4 regions of the Candidatus Symbiopectobacterium sp. NZEC135 genome follow, and region 4 is predicted to be linked to each of the others. Evidence: predicted binding sites of a transcription regulator. Region 4 holds the regulator's gene; each other region holds the start of a gene.
The links. Region 4 encodes CRP, which controls carbon source genes, mostly activating them, when cyclic AMP is high. Its sites were predicted from a motif close to ATGTGANNNNNNTCACAT; they were not measured.
Positions count from the first base shown of each region.

Region 1: the regulator CRP is predicted to act here: its motif matches at 1,998-2,015, upstream of cdd (cytidine deaminase).
Region 2: the regulator CRP is predicted to act here: its motif matches at 1,906-1,923, upstream of msrB (peptide-methionine (R)-S-oxide reductase MsrB).
Region 3: the regulator CRP is predicted to act here: its motif matches at 1,577-1,594, upstream of J5224_RS01480 (YfcZ/YiiS family protein).

Region 1 covers NZ_JAGFPF010000053.1:3,759-6,970, forward strand. Annotated here, with positions in the region: gene bioA (adenosylmethionine--8-amino-7-oxononanoate transaminase) at 1-673, shown strand, start outside; gene J5224_RS19095 (CidA/LrgA family protein) at 783-1,193, shown strand; gene J5224_RS19100 (CidB/LrgB family autolysis modulator) at 1,193-1,888, shown strand; gene cdd (cytidine deaminase) at 2,078-2,965, shown strand; gene J5224_RS19110 (NAD-dependent malic enzyme) at 3,146-3,212, shown strand, end outside.
Region 2 covers NZ_JAGFPF010000009.1:71,078-74,289, forward strand. Annotated here, with positions in the region: gene ansA (asparaginase) at 1-273, shown strand, start outside; gene pncA (bifunctional nicotinamidase/pyrazinamidase) at 312-965, shown strand; gene J5224_RS07590 (YeaC family protein) at 998-1,279, opposite strand; gene msrB (peptide-methionine (R)-S-oxide reductase MsrB) at 1,377-1,796, opposite strand; gene gapA (glyceraldehyde-3-phosphate dehydrogenase) at 2,145-3,140, shown strand.
Region 3 covers NZ_JAGFPF010000001.1:304,088-307,299, forward strand. Annotated here, with positions in the region: gene fadL (long-chain fatty acid transporter FadL) at 68-1,327, opposite strand; gene J5224_RS01480 (YfcZ/YiiS family protein) at 1,721-2,017, shown strand; gene fadI (acetyl-CoA C-acyltransferase FadI) at 2,248-3,212, shown strand, end outside.
Region 4 covers NZ_JAGFPF010000084.1:6,544-9,755, reverse strand. Annotated here, with positions in the region: gene J5224_RS22060 (phosphoribulokinase) at 1-473, shown strand, start outside; gene J5224_RS22055 (OsmC family protein) at 560-967, opposite strand; gene crp (cAMP-activated global transcriptional regulator CRP) at 1,284-1,916, shown strand; gene argD (bifunctional acetylornithine/succinyldiaminopimelate transaminase) at 1,981-3,204, opposite strand.

The DNA.
Region 1 (3,212 bases), on a different contig from region 4:
CGCCGCCGTTATCCTTGAGCCAGTGGTTCAGGGCGCAGGCGGAATGCGTATCTACCACCCCACCTACCTCAAGCGCGTGCGCGAGTTGTGCGATCAATACGGTATCTTGCTGATCGCAGACGAAATAGCGACCGGGTTTGGCCGCACCGGCAAGCTGTTTGCCTGTGAACATGCCGGTATCTCCCCCGACATTCTCTGTCTGGGTAAAGCGCTGACCGGAGGATACCTGACGCTGTCGGCCACCTTAACCACGCGTAACGTTGCAGACACCATCAGCAACGGCGAGGCCGGGTGTTTTATGCACGGCCCGACTTTTATGGCGAACCCATTAGCCTGTGCCGCCGCCAATGCCAGTCTGGTGCTGCTGGATGAGGGGGGATGGCAACCACAAGTGATGGCGATTGAGCACCAATTGCGCGCTGAATTACTGCCCTTACGGGATTCGGCGTTGGTGGAGGATGTGCGCGTTCTGGGCGCGATTGGCGTGCTGGAAACCACACGACCTGTAGACGTGGCGCGCGTGCAGCGCTTTTTTGTCGAGCGCGGTGTGTGGATCCGGCCTTTTGGTAAGCTACTGTATGTGATGCCGCCCTATATTATCTCGCAACAGGCCTTAACACGCTTGACCAGCGCACTGCGTGACGCCGTACGGCGGCCCGAACTGTTTCAATAACAATTGGTTTCAATAACGGACGGAAAAGTCAGCGGGAAAAATCTGTGATCTGTGGCACACCAAATTGATTAGCGCTATGATAATCGCCTCAGCTTATCAGGGACTTCCCATGCGTAATACAACAATCCTTTGCGGGCAGTATTTACGCGCTTTCGCACTTATTTATCTGTGTCTGTTCGCAGGTAATGCGATATCCGCGTTACTCCCGCTAACCATTCCCGGCAGCATTATCGGTATGCTTATCCTCTTTGCCTTGCTGGCTTCGCAGATCCTTCCTGCGACTTGGGTAAAACCCGGCTGCTACTTAATGATTCGCTACATGGCGCTGCTGTTTGTTCCTATCGGCGTGGGCGTTATGAATTACTATGACCTGCTGAGCAAGCAGTTTGGCCCCATCGTGGTGTCCTGCCTTATCAGTACGCTGGTGGTGATGCTGGTCGTCGGCTTTTGCACGCAGTTGATGCAACGTGAACACATCATCACCACGCACGAAACGCCGGATGAGGAAGGGAAAAAATGATGTTGTCCAACATCTGGTGGTCATTGCCTCTGACCTTGCTAACCTTCTTTGCGGCGCGCAAGTTGGCGATAAAATGCAAAATGCCACTGCTAAACCCACTGCTGGTTTCAATGGCTATCCTTATCCCGGTATTGCTGCTGCTCAATATCCCATACGACAGTTATTTTGCTGGCAGTAAAGTACTGAACGATCTGTTGCAGCCCGCCGTGGTAGCGTTGGCGTTTCCGCTCTATGAACAGATCCATCAGATCCGTGCACGCTGGAAATCCATCATCAGCGTCTGCTTTATTGGCAGCATGGCGGCCATTATTTCCGGTACAGTCATTGCGCTGTGGTTAGGTGCGACGCCTGAAATCGCCGCATCGGTGCTGCCTAAATCGGTAACCACCCCCATCGCTATGGCGGTTGCAAGCACCATCGGCGGCATTCCCGCCATCAGCGCAGTCTGTGTGATTTTTGTCGGCATCCTCGGTGCGGTCGCCGGACATACCCTGTTTAATCGCGTGGGAATTCGTACCAAGGCGGCGCGCGGACTCGCCATGGGGACGGCATCACATGCGCTGGGTACGGCCCGTAGTGTCGAGATCGATTTCCAGGAAGGGGCGTTCAGCTCATTGGCTCTGGTGATTTGCGGCATTATGACGTCGCTAATTGCGCCTTTTATCTTTCCGCTGCTGGTACATCTGTTTCACTAGCTACAGCGATGATACAGACGGCGCGATCATCACTGCGCCGTTGCATTCTGCTCGATAATTTGAGATATATCGCGCAGAATGCATCTTGATTTCAATAAGTTCACGTTCAATGTGATACTTATCACGATTTATTGATACGCTACTTTTTACCCTGACAACAAACAATAATGGCAAAAAGAGTACATCGCTATGCACCCACGCTATCACGCCCCTTTTGCACAACTTTCTGACACACTGCAACACGCCTTGCTGCCGATACTTGAGCATCCTGACTTTGTCGGGATGTTGCTGGCTGACGAGGTTACGACCCTCTGTACCCAATGTGACCTGACGCCTGAGACGTTGTCCTATGCCCTGCTTCCCCTTGCGGCAGCATGCGCCATTGCCCCGATTTCTCACTTTCAAGTGGGTGCCGTTGCGCAGGGAGAAAGTGGCAACCTCTACTTTGGTGCCAACATGGAGTTCGCCGCCGTGCCGTTGCAACAAACGCTGCACGCGGAGCAGAGCGCCATCGCCCATGCCTGGCTGCGCCAGGAGCGCGGCTTGACCAGTATCACGGTGAACTACACGCCCTGCGGACACTGCCGTCAGTTTATGAATGAACTAAACCGGGCAAACACACTGCATATCCACCTGCCGGGGCGTGAACCTGCACAGTTGCACCATTATTTACCCGATGCCTTTGGACCGCAGGATCTGAATATCACCACATTGTTGATGGATCCCGTCAATCACGGGCGCACCCTGCTCGATGCCGACCTGCTGGCGCAAGCCGCACTGGACGCCGCCAATCGCAGCCATGCGCCTTACAGCAATGCGCTGAGCGGCGTCGCGCTGGAAACCGATCGCGGTGCGGTGTATACCGGCCGATACGCAGAAAATGCCGCGTTCAACCCCAGCCTACCGCCGCTTCAGGTGGCGTTGAACCTGATGAATCTGGCCGGTGAAGAGATTCACAGCGTGCGCCGCGCCGCGCTGGTTGAGCCACGCAATGCCACCATCAGTCAGTGGGTGATGTTGCAAATTATTCTGGCTGAAGCCGGGTGTACCGACGTACAGCAGCACTTCATCGACTGATGCAGCGCACAAAAATGATGAATAAACCGGGGAGCATTGACAAAATGTTGTGACGCAAGTCATGTGTAACTATTTTAATTAACATTTTCTGTACATATTTTTTGGGTAATTTAAGATCCGCGCTGTCATGTCGTGTCATTACCTAAATTCGTTTCTGTTACCCGAAGAGTAAGAAAAGTCATGGAATTAGAATACGAAAGCAAACGCGCACTCTACATCCCTTATGCTGGCCCTATCCTGTTGGAAT
Region 2 (3,212 bases), on a different contig from region 4:
AGCCCGGCGCTGTTGGACGAACTGCGTCAGGCATCGGAACGGGGTATCGTGGTGGTTAACCTCACCCAGTGCATTTCTGGACGGGTGAATATGGAGGGCTATGCCACCGGCAATGCACTGGCACAGGCTGGCGTGATCAGTGGTTTTGATATGACGGTAGAAGCCGCCCTGACTAAACTGCATTATCTGCTAAGCCAACCTGACTTAACCCCCGGGACCATTCGCCAGCTCATGCAACAAGACCTGCGCGGCGAACTGACCCAGGACGCATAACCCGGCTGCTGGAGCTAACTGCCATGAACCAGACCGTCATAAACCATGCCTTACTGTTGATTGATTTGCAGAATGATTTTTGTCCGAACGGCGCACTGCCTGTCGCAGAAGGAGATGTCACCATCGATGTTGCCAACGCCGCGATAGCAGCGGCACAGAAAGCCGGTATGCCCGTCATCGCCAGCCAGGACTGGCACCCGGCCAATCATCTGAGCTTCGCTGACAATAACCCTGGTGCTGTCGTGGGTGAACGTGGAGAACTGGCAGGTTTAGCGCAAACCTGGTGGCCGGTGCACTGTGTACAGGGCACGCGTGGTGCGGAGTTCCACCCGCACCTTCATCATGACGCGTTTGATGCCGTGGTACAAAAAGGTTCTCAGCCTGAGATTGACAGCTACAGCGCTTTTTTCGACAACGGCAAACGCGCTGCTACCGTATTGGATGACCTGTTACGCCAACGCAACATCACACGCTTGACCATCATGGGGCTGGCAACGGACTACTGCGTAAAATTTACCGTGCTTGATGCGTTGGCACTCGGGTATGACGTACAGATCGTTGAAGAAGGCTGTCGCGGAGTGAATCTCCAACCGGGTGACGGCGAAGCTGCGCTGGTCGAGATGGTGGCTCACGGAGCACGCCGCACTAGCCTAGCCGACTTTATCGCAGCAATAGCACACCACTCCACATAACGCCGAGCCCCTGTGCATGCAGAGGCCTTCGGTTACTGGCGTTCCCGCTGAATCAGGTTGTCGATGGCAAACGCCTGTTTCAGCTCTTGCTTGCTTTTCATCACCAACTCACCGTCGGTATTGATGGTCATGTGTTCCGCCTCCACGTTGTGGCGCGATTGCCATAGCATCACCATTTGCAGGCAATTTTCTTTTTGCTCTGGCGTCAACGGCACGCCATCAGGCCATTTGCCCAGTTCTACGGCGGTTGCCAGGCGTTGGTAGATATCCGGTGTCAGCGCCGTCACAACCTCATCAAGCTGTTTGTCGAGCATCGTTATTCCATCCTGTCATTGCTATTTGCCATCACGCTATTTGTCATCAACGCCAAGCAAGCTGAAGCGTTTTAGCTACAGCGATTGCGCGAAAATGTCAGCCATCCACTTTCTCACCGTCGGTACCATCGATAAAGCTTAGCGAGGCCGAGTTAACGCAGTAACGCTCGCCGGTGGTTTGCGGCCCATCGGGGAATACATGCCCCAAATGGGCATCGCATTTACCACAGCGAATTTCGATACGGTGCATGTTATGCGAAAAATCTTCCAGATAGCGGATTGCCCCCTTCGCTACCGGCCGATCAAAGCTGGGCCAGCCGCATCCAGAGTCGTATTTGTTATCGGAGTAAAACAGCGCGCTTTGGCAACACAGGCAGTGATACACCCCAGTGCGTTTATTGTGCAACAGTTTGCCTGAATAGGCAGGTTCAGTGCCGCGTTGCTGCGTCACGTACTGTTGCATCTCCGTCAAGGTTCCCTTGCCTGCCGGTGCAGACGTTGAAACTGGTTTATCCATGATTGTCTCGTCATCATTTTTTTGGCATTACTTAGTTTAACAAGAATTAACATCCTCATAACGTTTTTTTCCGACTAAAATGGTGAGTAACCGACCAAGACCCTGCCAATTGTGACATCCATCACATTTATCGGGACTGCGGGCTTTATATTGGTGCAAACGCCCCCATTTAAGGGAAAGATGTTCCTAAGTTTCATTACGGCGATTTTTCGTGCAACCGTTGCGCCTCAGATTTGACTTGCCGCAACTATTGACACGATTCCGCTTGACGCTCAGCAAGGTTTTTGTAATTTTACAACCAACCTTTATTCACTAACCATTATTCACAAACCATAGCTGGTGGAATATATGACTATCAAAGTAGGTATCAACGGTTTTGGCCGCATCGGCCGCATTGTTTTCCGTGCTGCTCAGAAACGTTCTGACATTGAGATCGTTGCAATCAACGACCTGTTGGACGCTGACTACATGGCTTACATGCTGAAATACGACTCAACTCACGGCCGTTTTGACGGCACCGTTGAAGTGAAAGACGGTCAGCTGATTGTTAACGGCAAAAAAATCCGCGTTACCGCAGAAAGAGATCCGGCTAACCTGAAGTGGGACGAAGTGGGTGTTGATGTGGTTGCAGAAGCAACGGGCATCTTCCTGACTGACGAAACTGCACGTAAGCACATCACCGCTGGCGCGAAAAAAGTGGTTCTGACTGGCCCGTCCAAAGACAACACCCCGATGTTCGTTCGTGGTGCCAACTTTGACAAATATGCCGGACAGGATATCGTTTCCAACGCATCTTGCACCACTAACTGCCTGGCACCGCTGGCAAAAGTAATCAACGACAACTTCGGCATCATCGAAGGTCTGATGACGACAGTTCACGCCACCACCGCTACCCAGAAAACCGTTGATGGCCCGTCTCACAAAGACTGGCGCGGCGGCCGCGGCGCATCCCAGAACATCATCCCGTCCTCTACTGGTGCAGCCAAGGCTGTAGGTAAAGTTCTGCCAGAGCTGAACGGCAAACTGACCGGTATGGCGTTCCGCGTTCCGACTCCGAACGTTTCTGTGGTTGACCTGACTGTTCGTCTGGAAAAAGCAGCATCCTACGAAGAAATCAAGAAAGCCATCAAAGCCGCTTCTGAAGGCGAGCTGAAAGGCGTTCTGGGCTACGTTGAAGATGACGTGGTTTCTACCGATTTCAACGGCGAAATTCTGACGTCTGTATTCGATGCCAAAGCGGGTATCGCGCTGAACGACAACTTTGTGAAACTGGTTTCCTGGTATGACAACGAAACCGGCTACTCCAACAAAGTACTGGACCTGATCGCCCACATCTCCAAATAAGGCGACGGTGCGATAAGCGATGCAAGGGGCGACATGATGTCGCCCTTTTTATTAGCTGCGTTCCGCCATGAT
Region 3 (3,212 bases), on a different contig from region 4:
CTGTAGTGCTTTACGCAAAAAAAGAAAGGCCGCAAATGCGGCCTTTCGTGTCGATCGCTACTGGGGATTAGAACGTGTAGTTCAGGTTAACGCCGTAGAGCCAGGCGCGGCCTTTGGAACTGAAGTTGTACTCGGCAGAAGGTACTGGACCGATCGCAGGTGTGTGTTCAGTGATATTCACGCTCTTACCGTGCATATAGGATACGCCAACATCCACGGACATATCTTTGTTAAACGCATAGGTTGTCCCTGCGCTTAACCAGAAACGATCCTGATCGGGAATGGAAATGGAGCGTTTATCCGCAGGAACCGGGCTGTCATCGAAGGCGATACCGGTACGGAAGGTCCAGTTATCGTCATGATAATAGGTGGTGCCGATAGCCAAACGATAGGCGTCGCGGAAACCCTCTTGTTTCTCAAACAACGTGTTGCCGCTATTGTTGGTTGCTCTTAGCTCTTTAAAGGCGCTCCAACTGGTTAATGCCATGCTGTAGTGCACTGCCCATTGTGGTGCGACACGGTGATACGCAGAAACTTCCCACATTTCAGGCAGGTTCAACGTTAACTTGCCAGGAATTGTATTGCCACCCGTGGAAAGGCCGCTGAAGTCACCTTTAAAGTCGATATCTACTTTTGAACGGTAAGTGAAGCCGAAACGGTTATTTTTATCGACTTCGTATAAAATGCCTGCATTCCAACCGTAGCCCCATTCTTTACCTTCAAGCCGTAATAACTCGGTGGATGCTGGACGGCCTATACTTGCGCCGGCTGCACCAAGATGACGCACAATAGTCGCATCGGCATAAACCGCATTGACACCCAAGCCAAAGCTGAAGTGTTGATTCAGACGGTAGGCTGCGCTCAGGTTAAGGTTCGAAGTGACCAAATCCGTTTTGCCGCCAATTGAGCCAGCCGTATAGTTCTTGTTAAACTCTGTCGCTAACCCATAGTTAGTGGTTGCTGATGCACCGACAGCCCATTGCTCGTTTAGGGGCATAATCAGGTGCATGTTCGGCACCCAAGCGTGTGGTGCGATATTTTTCGCACTGGCATCAGTGCCTGACGCGCTCTTACCGGAAAGATCAATATCTGGATTAATATACGTCACGCCACCAGAAACCGTGGTGCGATCGAACATTGTCATGGTGGCGGGGTTGCGGCTGCCGGATGTCGCATTATCGGCCACGGCACCTTCGCCAGAAAACGCACGCCCCAACCCGGATGAAGAGTATTCATTGAGTTGAAAGCCTGCGGCGGAAACTTGTGCGGAAACCAGTGCCACTGCTATCGCTACTGCGGAGTGTTTAAACAGGTTTTTCTGGCTCATGACCAAAACCTCATCGTGTACTTGTTATTTGACTTTGTTACATACCGTAACAAGGGACGCGCATTGTAGGGGGCGCAGATGGACTGACAAATCAGACCAGTTGGCGAAAGTATAAGTGGGGAGTATGGAAATGTTGCAAGTTTGTGTTCGAAATATTTCTATATTGATGTAAAAACCAGATCCAGTTAACACATTCGTTAAGAAAAACGCAGTCTAAGGTGAGTTATTTTACCTAACAATAACAAAGCGATGTGAGCTTGATCACTAAATGCCCTTACATGCAGTAAGTTCTAGTGCTTGGTGAGAGTGCCGAGTAAAATAGCGGGAAAAGTGATATTTTTGAACCGGATCAAATCTGCCCGGGCAGATCGTTACCCGTAGAGGAAAAGCATCATGACAAACGCGATAAATAAATGTTCTGCTGAAGAAACCGCCGCTTGCTGTTGTGTGGATGTCGGTACGGTAATGGACAACACCGACTGCACGGCATCTTACAGCAAAGTGTTTGCTGACCGTGCCGCCGCGCAGGCCACGTTAACGGCGCTGACAGAAAAAGCCCGTGCAGTAGAATCTGAGCCGTGCCAGATCGACAGTCGTTTTGCTGACGTAACAGATGGCGTACAGCTGGATATCGATTTTACGTTCAGCTGCCAGGCTGAAACGCTGATTTTCCAACTGGGACTGCGTTAAGCCTCCTGGTGATGACGTGCGGTGCTGCGCGCCGCACGTTGTGTTTATCTCCTTTTTTTGTACCCACTTTTCGTCTTGCCATCCCCTTTCCGATACCAACACCTCCCACACATAGCGTGCACTCGCATTTTGTAGTGAATGGGTTTGCTTAATGTAATGCTCTGGTTAACACTCTATTCAGGTCTGACCTGTTAGAACATATACTTAATTCTCTGTTTACAGGAGTGTTTATGAGCGAGGTGTTACCCCTGATAACCCGCAGCGGCGAACGGGTCGCGATCGTCAGTGGATTGCGCACGCCTTTTGCTCGTCAAGCGACCGCGTATCGCGGTATTCCCGCCATGGATTTAGGCAAAATGGTGGTGAGCGAGCTGTTGATCCGCTATGGCATCGATCCCAAGTGGGTCGATCTGCTGGTGTTTGGTCAGGTAGTACAAATGCCGGCTGCACCCAATATTGCGCGCGAAATTGTGCTGGGTACCGGAATGTGTGTGCATACCGATGCCTATACCGTTTCCCGCGCTTGCGCCACCAGCTTCCAGTCTGTGGTCAATGTGGCTGAAAGCATTATGGCGGGCACTGCGCACGTGGGAATTGCGGGGGGAGCCGACACGTTCTCACTGCCACCGATCGGCGTAACCAAAAATCTGGCGATGACGCTGCTGGATCTCAGCAAAGCCCGCACGTTGGGGCAACGGCTCAAATTGCTGTCGCGCTTGCGTCCGCGCGACCTGTTGCCAGTCTCCCCTCCGGTGGCTGAGTACTCCACGGGGCTGCGTATGGGGGATACCGCAGAGCAGATGGCAAAAACCTACGGCATTTCCCGCGCCGACCAGGATGCTTTTGCACATCGTTCGCACCGGCTGGCGGCAAAAACCTGGCAACAAGGCGTGCTGCACCAAGAGGTGATGACTGCTTACGTGCCGCCGTACCGCCAAACGCTCAAAGAAGATAACAACGTGCGCCATGATTCTACGCTGGAGCAGTACGCCCGTTTATCGCCCGCGTTTGATCGTCTGCACGGTTCGGTCACCGCAGCCAACAGCTCTCCGCTTACCGACGGTGCGGCTGCCGTGTTGCTCATGAGCGAAGGAAAGGCGCGCAGTCTCGGGCTAACGCCGCTGGGCTACCTGAAAAGTTATGCGTTTACTGCCATTGGTGTTCAGCAAGATATGCTGTTGGGACCGGCATATGC
Region 4 (3,212 bases):
ACGGCGCAGTGGTCACCGACCAGTACGATGTTGCCCAGCACGTAGACCTACTGGTCGGCGTGGTGCCCATCGTCAATCTGGAATGGATTCAAAAGCTGGTTCGCGACATCAATGAACGCGGACACTCACGTGAAGCAGTGATGGATTCGGTAGTGCGTTCCATGGAAGATTACATCACCTACATCACGCCGCAGTTTTCTCGCACCCATATCAACTTCCAGCGCGTACCAACTATCGATACCTCAAACCCCTTTGCCGCCAAGGCGATCCCTTCGCTGGACGAGAGTTTTGTGGTGATCCATTTCCAGGGCGTCGAGCATATTGACTATCCCTATCTGCTAGCCATGCTGCAAGGCTCGTTTATTTCACACATCAATACGTTGGTGGTGCCGGGGGGGAAAATGGGTCTCGCCATGGAGCTGATTATGGCGCCGTTGGTAAAGCGACTGGCAGAAGGGCGTAGCGCGGGCTGAGATAACACACACCGCCCGCCAGAAAGCTATGCGACAACGAAGAAAGCTATTCGACTATGAAGAAAACTATACGATAACGAAAAAAACTAGGCGACAGCGATGATTTCGTGGCTGTGCGTGACCTTCACCGCCTTTTCTAACATTAGCGCCACTGAACAATACTTCTCCGCCGACAGCGATACCGCCCGTTCAACCACCTTATCCGTCAGCCCTACGCCCGTGACGATAAAATGCAGGTTGATATGGGTAAACAGACGCGGCGCTTCTTCACGACGCGTGGAGGATAATTTGACTTCGCACCCGGTGATCGTATTGCGGCCCTTTTGCAAAATGGACACCACATCAATGGCGCTACAGCCCCCTGCCGCCATCAACACCATCTCCATCGGACTGGGGGCTTTATCGCCGGCATTGCCATCCATCAGGATCTGATGCCCGGATGACGACTCACCGAGAAAGGTCAGATCTTCAACCCATTTTACGCGCGCTTGCATCCACAACTCCTCAAATTTATTTGAAAATTACTCACTGTTATATATAAAAACCGCCGATAACTAGAGCTTAATCATGCTGAAGCGAGACAACACGAGACAGGCTCGTCAAGCTGTGTTACAAACAGGAATAGAATCCGTTCCTTCAGCTTTATGCTGACGGTAAGAACGGATCGTGACGTCGCCATACAGAAGCCAGTATATTCCCTGACGTCAGTCCGCCAACACGGAATTTTTACTACTAGCACGTTGATACGCCGTACAGGGAACTCTGAACCCTGTAATTTGCGCAGTGAATTACAACAGAGGATAACAGCGAATGGTTCTCGGCAAACCGCAGACAGACCCGACTCTTGAATGGTTCCTTTCTCATTGTCATATTCACAAGTATCCATCGAAGAGCACGCTGATTCACCAAGGTGAAAAGGCAGAAACGCTTTACTACATCGTGAAAGGCTCAGTGGCTGTGCTGATCAAGGATGAAGAAGGCAAGGAAATGATCCTCTCCTACCTCAACCAGGGGGATTTTATTGGAGAACTGGGCCTGTTCGAAGAGGGCCAGGAACGCAGTGCATGGGTGCGGGCGAAAACGGCCTGTGAAGTCGCTGAGATCTCCTATAAGAAATTCCGTCAGCTGATTCAGGTCAACCCGGATATTCTGATGCGTCTTTCCTCACAGATGGCACGCCGCCTTCAGGTGACCTCCCAGAAAGTGGGCAACCTGGCCTTCCTGGATGTGACGGGCCGCATCGCACAGACGCTGTTGAACTTGGCGAAGCAACCCGATGCCATGACGCACCCGGATGGGATGCAAATCAAGATCACGCGTCAGGAAATTGGTCAGATTGTTGGCTGTTCCCGCGAAACGGTAGGCCGTATTCTGAAAATGCTGGAAGACCAGAACCTGATCTCGGCACACGGCAAAACCATCGTGGTGTACGGCACACGCTGATATCACCCGTGCCGCTTAGACAAAAGCACGTTGCGCTGCGCAGCGTGCTTTTGACGAACCTTCCCTACTCCGCTTTCACTACCGCTTCCACCGCCCGCGCGAACCGCGCCATGCCCTGATCGATATCTTCCAGATCAATCACCAATGACGGCACAAAACGCATCACGTTAGGCCCAGCGACCAGCACCATCACGCCCTGCTCCGCAGCAGCAGCAAGGAACTTGCCCGCCTGACCGTGCCATTTAGGCTTCAGTTCTGCGCCAATCAGCAAACCCATACCGCGAATTTGCTCAAAAATACCGTGCTCTTCATTAATGGCCTGAAGAATCGAAACGAAACGCTCGTGGCGCGCTTGTACGCCGGAAAGCACCTGTGGGGTGTTGATGGTGTCTAATGCCGCTTCCGCTACCGCACAGGCCAGCGGATTACCGCCGTAAGTGGTGCCATGTACGCCGACAGTCATCACAGAGGCAACCTCTTCAGTAGTCAGCATGGCGCTGATGGGGAACCCGCCGCCCAGCGCTTTCGCCGTGGTGAGAATATCCGGCGTCACGCCATAGTGCATGTAGGTAAACAGTTTACCGGAACGCCCCATGCCGCTTTGCACTTCATCAAACACCAGCAGCGCATGATGCTGATCGCATAGCTCACGCACGCCTTTGAGGAATTCCGGCGTGGCCGGCGTAATGCCGCCTTCGCCCTGAATTGGCTCCAGCACCACGGCACAGGTATGGTCATCCATCACCGCTTTTACTGCGTCTAGATCGTTAAACGGCACGTGCACGATATCGGCCGGTTTTGGTCCGAAGCCATCGGCGTATTTCGCCTGCCCACCGACCGAGACAGTGAACAAGGTGCGACCGTGAAACGCATTGTAGAACGCAATGATTTTGGTTTTGTACGGGCTGTGGCGCTTAATCGCATAGTGGCGTGCCAGTTTGAAAGCCGCTTCGTTGGCTTCTGCACCAGAGTTAACAAAGAACACACGCTCGGCAAAGGTGGCGTCGATCAGTTTGCTGGCCAGACGCAACGCTGGCTCATTGGTGAAGATATTGCTGGTGTGCCACAGCGTTTCACCCTGCTGCTTTAACGCCGCCACCAGCGCCGGGTGGCAATGACCCAGTGCCGTTACCGCAATCCCACCAGCAAAGTCGATATACTCGCGCCCTTGCTGATCCCATACGCGGCTACCTTTGCCTTTAACCGGCACAAATTGCGCCGGTGCGTATACGGGGAGAATCACCTTGTCATGCGTCGCCCGGGTTACCGCCTTTGAATCTGTTGTCATTTGCTTCC